Regions from separate parts of the Shewanella sp. SM87 genome, predicted to be linked through region 2. Evidence: riboswitches for the same ligand, from Rfam matches in the RefSeq annotation. Region 2 holds a riboswitch; the other holds the start of a gene.
What was found. A riboswitch is a leader RNA that binds a small molecule or an ion and turns the genes downstream of it on or off. The one in region 2 is predicted to bind cyclic di-GMP.
Positions count from the first base shown of each region.

Region 1: another riboswitch for cyclic di-GMP. It lies ahead of L5M11_RS02915 (glycosyl hydrolase family 18 protein); the one in region 2 lies ahead of gbpA (N-acetylglucosamine-binding protein GbpA).

Region 1 is NZ_JAKKSC010000002.1:294,241-297,664, forward strand. It holds gene L5M11_RS02905 (aminopeptidase P family protein) at 1-254, opposite strand, end outside; gene L5M11_RS02910 (ROK family protein) at 909-1,694, shown strand; cyclic di-GMP riboswitch class I at 2,044-2,132, shown strand; gene L5M11_RS02915 (glycosyl hydrolase family 18 protein) at 2,246-3,424, shown strand, end outside.
Region 2 is NZ_JAKKSC010000010.1:28,539-31,962, forward strand. It holds gene norR (nitric oxide reductase transcriptional regulator NorR) at 1-773, shown strand, start outside; gene L5M11_RS09990 (TMEM165/GDT1 family protein) at 824-1,378, opposite strand; cyclic di-GMP riboswitch class I at 1,789-1,888, shown strand; gene gbpA (N-acetylglucosamine-binding protein GbpA) at 2,012-3,424, shown strand, end outside.

The sequences.
Region 1 (3,424 bases), on a different contig from region 2:
AAAAGTGTGGCATCGACTTGCAAACGAACTTGAACCGTATAGCGGCCATCGGTAAATATTGCGGCTTTATCTTTCAATACGATAGCCATACCCGCCGAACCGGTAAAGTTGGTTGCCCAGTACAAACGTTCGTTATGTGCCGGCACATATTCGCCCAGATATTCGTCGGCACGGGGAATAATAAAAGCATCGAGATTAGCAGATGTTAATTCGTTACGAATAGCACCGAGACGGTTAGCGATTGATTGTGACATAAGGGCTCCAATTAAGACTGGCATGCTATGCGAGTCGGTAGGCGAAGATCGCCTAAGGATGAATGGTTTATACCCAAACAACCTGAAGATGCAGGATTCAGCGGTAATTTAACGCACTTTAGGCAAGGCGGTTATTTGCAGACCTAGTGGGCTAAGTTAAAAATAACCAACGCAGTATAAAGTGCGTTAAAAACCGCCGGGACGGAGCGTCTAGGGCACTTCACTTCCGTGTTGCATCAATTCAAAAGGTAGCCGACATTCTGTCATTGATACGCCTTGAATTGAAGCACCCTAGGCGCTCTGAAACTCGTATCTTCAGGTAGCTTGGGTATATGTTGATTTGAGTTTTAACCGGCTCGGATTATCGCAAGTCTAGCGCGCTAGATGCAAGGGTAGCGAATAAAGGATTTTGTATACAATCGTGAATTTGTGCAGGTAAGACGCTTGAGGTTATGGGATTTGTTGTTAATTTATTTATGTGATTTTGAGCGTGAAAAGTGAATTAAATAAAAGGTTGGTCATGTTTAATTAGGACTTATTCCTTACAAATTAGCAACTTAAGTTTTATTCAATCGCTAACATTTGGACCCTATGCTAACATTTGCCATCTCTACTCGGGGTCAGAGTGGGGCACATGTATCAGTGGAGTAAGCGATGCAAATACTAACAATAGATGTGGGCGGTACCAAAGCCCTGTTCGAACTTCAGCTCGCGGGACATACAGAACAATATAAAATCCCCACAGGTGAAGGTTTTAAAATTGAAGAGTTAAATAATCAAATTGCGGCGTTTGAACGTGATTATGATTTACAGCATTACCAACTAGCGATTGCCGTACCTGGACTGGTACAAAATAATCGTTTGGTTTCTTGTAAATCTTTACCTGGACTCAATGGATTGAGCTTCGATACAGTCAAAACCCAGGGTGAGCTTAAGTTTATCTGCAACGATATCGATGCGGGTATGCAAGCGACTTGTGATGCCAAATATGCCTGTGAATTATTGGTCATGTGCGGCACTGGGATCGGTATGTCTATTGCCTTTAATGGGCAAGTCTTTACGGGAGCGACTGGCGTGGCGGGGGAGTTGGGGCCTTGTCGCGTGATGACAGAATCTGGCGAGTTTAGTTTAGAGCAACTGGCCAGTGGCGATTCAGTACGCAGCCGCAAAATCTCCACTCAGGATGATTTATATCGCGCGGGCAGTTATCTCGGCATGGGATTAGCGTGGGCGGTTAATTTATTTAATCCCAATCGAATTTGGCTTGCTGGCGGTATGATGAATAGCGCTCCTTACTACAAAGGCTGTCTCGAAAGCTTAAAGCAAATGGCATTGAGCGCGCCCTTAGCTGAGATGAAAATCAATCGTGTCGATGATATGGAAACCTTGGTTTGCCGCGGTTTATCTGTGATGCTCGCAAGGGACTATCCCCGTGCATAAGGATAATAAATGCCCCGCGCATAAGGATCATAATGTTGCTCGACAATGGTTTGCGCCATGAATGTTTAGTGATTGAGTTTTAGCTGCATAAGCGACGTAAATTGTGAAATATAAAGCAGGACTTATGATGCCTTTGGCATATCGAGTCCTGTTTTTTTATTTTTAAAGTATTCAGATAATCCTCATTATCCAAAGTAAATATTAGCGATAGTTTAATTTGCATAATTCCTTTCTTATCAGATGGCTAGTTCTATTTACGATTTTAGCCAATAACGCAGTTGATAATATTTTGTTGCAATTTTATTTCACTTACGCTTATTCTGATATTTGCAATGACAGCGTTGTCATTGCGTGTAAAAGGCAAACCAGTTGAAAAACTGGGACGCAAAGCCTCCGGTCTAAGGGTTCGTCTGTACCTATGATAGCGGGGATACCACAGGTTTTTCTTCGTGCAGTTGTCAGTCGTTTTGCATGGTTTTAAGAGAGTGCTGTTTCCTGTCTACGCTTTGTTTGCCTTATTGATTCATATAAAAATTCAATAGGGATATCTCATGTTCAAGACTCAAATTTCAACATCAGCCTTGCTAGTGGCATCAGCGCTGGCATCTACCATCAGTGCCAGCGTTTTTGCAGCGGCGCCCGGTAAACCGACTTTAGGTTGGGGCGAAACTAAGTTCGCTATTATTGAAGTGAATCAAGCGGCTACCGCTTACAATCAATTAGTTACGGTGAAAGATGCCGCCGATGTATCCGTCAGTTGGAACCTTTGGAGTGGCGATGTGGGCAATAGCGCCCAAGTGTTACTCAACGGCAATGTAGTTTGGGAAGGCCCATCTGGCGCGTCGGGAACCGCTAACTTTAAGGTGAACAAGGGCGGCCGTTATCAGATGCAAGTACAACTGTGTAACAGCGATGGTTGTACTGCGAGTGATGTTAAACAAATCCTCGTGGCTGATACCGACGGCAGCCATTTAGTGCCACTCAATGCTCCCCTAAAAGAAAACAACCGTCCCTATGCTAATAAATCAGGCAAAGTGGTGGGAGGTTACTTTGTCGAATGGGGCGTATACGGCCGTAAATTTCCGGTCGATAAGATACCTGCGCAAAACTTAACCCATATTTTATATGGCTTTACCCCAATTTGTGGTGGTAATGGCATCAATGATAGCTTGAAAGAAATCGAAGGCAGTTTCGAAGCGTTGCAACGTGCCTGTAGTGGTCGTGGTGATTTTAAAGTTGCGATTCACGATCCTTGGGCAGCGATTCAAATACCGCAGGCGGGAGTGAGTGAGCATTCAGATCCTTACAAAGGGAACTTCGGTCAATTGATGGCACTTAAGCAAGCACATCCAGATTTGAAGATTTTACCTTCGGTCGGTGGTTGGACCCTCTCGGATCCCTTCTTTTTCTTCGGTGATAAAACCAAGCGCGATATCTTTGTCGCTTCGGTGAAAGAGTTTCTACAGACCTGGAAATTCTTCGATGGCGTAGATATCGACTGGGAATTTCCAGGGGGGAATGGCGCTAACCCAAATTTAGGTAATGCCAATGACGGTGAAACCTATGTGACTCTGATGCGTGAACTGCGGGCAATGCTTGATGAACTAAGCGCCGAAACGGGTCGTACCTATGAGCTGACCTCAGCCATTAGCGCTGGTGACGATAAAATTCAAAAAGTCGATTATCAGGCTGCTCAGCAGTACATGGATTACATCTTCTTGATGAGTTAC
Region 2 (3,424 bases):
TCGCTGACAAGGGGACCTTGTTTTTAGATGAAATCGGGGAGCTTCCCTTGGGGCTGCAAGCTAAGTTATTGAGGGTTTTACAATACGGTGAATTACAGCGAGTGGGCAGTGATAAGAGCCTAAAAGTGAATACTCGGATTATTGCCGCCACTAATCGAATTTTGCACCAAGAGGCAACGGAAGGGCGCTTTCGTTTCGATCTTTACCATAGGTTGAGCGTGTTTCCTATCCACGTAGCACCATTAAGAGAGCGTGGGCAAGATATTGTCATGCTGACAGGTTTTTTTCTTGAACGTTGTAAAGCGAAGTTAGGACTCACCCATATCAATATCACACCCGCAGCGCAGCAGTTATTAGAGCAATACACATGGCCGGGTAATGTGCGTGAGCTAGAGCATGCGATACACAGGGCTGCGGTGTTGGCGAAAGCCGAGCTAAAAACGACTTACATCAGCTTAAGTAATAAACATTTTCAGCTCGATTCTTTGATGAATCAAGCACACAGAACAGTCGACGAAGATAGGCCATCAGATGCCGCAACGCCAGCCAGTGAATTAGCATTTAGGTCTGAGTCGGCCTGTCGTGAGGGACAATCGCAAGATAATTCCAGTGTTATGCTGGGGCTTAAGGCTGCGACTGAGAGATATCAGCGTCAACTTATTCGCCAAGTTTTAGCCGCGAATCAACAAAATTGGGCTGCGTGTGCAAGAATATTGCAAATCGATACAGGTAATTTGCACCGACTTGCAAAACGGTTAGGTTTAAAAGAATAAAATATTGCGTGAAGAAATTTTATTCTGCAGCAAAACCACAGCCTCGATTCTTAGAAGAACAGTGTTGCTACGCCTAAGAGTGCGAACAATACGGCGCAGCCACGGTGTATCCACAACATAGGTAATTTTTCGGCGCTGAAGTGGCCTGCGATCACTACGGGTACGTTAGCAAGCAGCATGCCTAAGGTTGTGCCTGCAACCACCATAGTTAATGAATCGTATTTTGCGGCTAATACCACAGTTGCGATTTGTGTTTTATCCCCCATTTCGGCGATAAAAAACAGGATAAAGGTGGCGAGAAAGGGGCCCATTTTATAGAAACGGCTCTCTTCTGCATCGACTTTATCGGGGATTAACACCCAAAGAGCGATTGCAAAGAAGGACGCGGCCACTAAATAACGTGCAAGATCTGGGCTTACCCAGTTAATGGCCCATTGGCCAATCCAAGCTGCGGCAAAATGGTTAAATAATGTCGACAGCAAAATACCTAAAATAATGGCGGTTTTATTTTTAAATCTTGCGGCGAGGATTAGTGCAAGTAATTGAGTTTTATCACCAATTTCGGCGATAGCAACCGTAAAGGTTGAGGCAAGTAGGGCTTCCAAGTGTGATCCTTTAGGGGTGGTTATGACATAAGCACAATAAACCGTCCACCCCTAGGTGCGGTCATTGTGCTCAGGTCTTGCTGGGCAAATCTATGATTTGCTGTGAACACCATGGCATGTTGCCAAGTATGTTGATGTTCACCCTAGATGACGATGGCTCGAAATCCAGTTAGCTACTCCCCCGAAGCGAGGTGGGCATTATACCTAGGTAAGATTTAGTTTCAAGCACGAGTTTATAACAGTAGGTGCTGATAAATGTTTGACGGGTGTCAGAAAAATACCGATTCACATTCTGTAACTTAATGAATATAAATGAATTATTTTTTGACAACGTTGTCTTTTGTTGCTAATTTAGCCAAGTCATTTCTACTTGGTTACATACTGTTAACTCGTAGTGACTCAATGATAACGACTGTATTTGGCAAACTAATTGAAAAGTTAGGACGCAAAGCTTCCGGTCTAAGGTTGTAAATGGATTTTTTAGTGAACTAAGATAGCGGAGTTGCCGCAGAATTCGATTTCTGTGAAAGATAAACGACTGCTGTTTAATGCTGTTGTTTGCCCAAATACCACTTTTATATCTAAGCCTATCATTATGTTTAGGATGATAGGCAATCAATGGAGTGCATTAAAGTGGCAAATCCTACTGTTTTTTCCCCTATTTCTAAATTGAGTTTATTGGCCGCGGCAGTAATGGCGACGAATGCGTTTGTGAGTATCTCTGCGCAGGCGCACGGTTATGTTGTGGCACCTGAATCGCGTTCATATGCCTGTAAAACAGGTAAAAATGCCAATTGTGGTGCGGTGCAATGGGAGCCACAAAGTGTTGAGGGGCCATCGGGTTTTCCTGAATCAGGTCCTGCTGATGGCAAACTGGCGAGTGCTGGCAATGGTGCTTTTTCACCTTTGGATGAACAAAGCCCGAGCCGTTGGGCAAAGACGGATATTAAAGCGGGCTGGAATAAATTCAGTTGGCAGTTCACAGCAAATCATGTCACCCGTAATTGGCGTTACTATTTAACTCGCCAAGATTGGAACCCAAACCAAGCTTTGAGCCGAGCGAGCTTTGACTTAGCCCCCTTTTGCGTAGTTGATGGTGGCATGGAACAGCCGCCTAAGTTAGTGACCCATGACTGTTACGTGCCAGAAGGTCGCAGTGGTTATCAAGTGATCTTGGCCGTGTGGGAAGTGGGAGATACGACGAATAGTTTCTACAATGCTATCGATGTGAACTTGGGCTCGGGTCCTATTGTGCCGAGTGAATGGCAAGATGTGGGGGATATCAATCCGTCACTCGATCTAAAAGCAGGCGATAAAGTGATGACCCGGGTGTTTGACGCCAATGGTGAGCAAACGGCTAAGCAAACAGTCATTACCATTAGTGATGCGACTCAAGGTGATAAACAAAATTGGCCTTTCCTATTAGCAAGCGCGATTAATGCCCAGCAGGCCCAGTTAAAAGCGGGACAAAAAAATGCATCGGGTGTGATTGAGCCTGTGTATGGCAAAAACGACATTTTTACAGCGAAAAACTCAGGTATTGAGCGTGTCGAAGTAGGATTTGATTTAGCTCCTGCTCCGGGCAACAGCTTAGAGGTCACTTCACTTGCCGACGATTATCAAATTATCGACGGTGCGGCGAAGGTCAGCTTTGATGTGACCAGTAACGCCGAGATGCTAGTGTCAGCGTATTTGTTTAGCCATGATGGCACCGCGGCAGGTTTTGTGAGCCAAACTGTTAACAATACCAGTGCGAGCTTAGTGTTAGACGTCGTTGAGCCTAAAGCTGGGCATTATCATTTGCAGGTAAAAGCTGAGCCTAAACAAGGTGATGTTATTCAGCAGAACTTTGATCTCTTCTTAAAGGATCAAGCTCCTGCACCAGAAGCTGATTTTGTATTCCCAGCAGGCGTGAAAGGTTACGTTGCAGGTACTACAGTGTTACAGCCTAAAAATGGCAAAGTGTATCAATGTAAGCCATTCCCTTATAGCGGCTATTGCGTGCAGTGGTCGGCTTCTGCCACAGGATTTGAGCCAGGTGTTGGC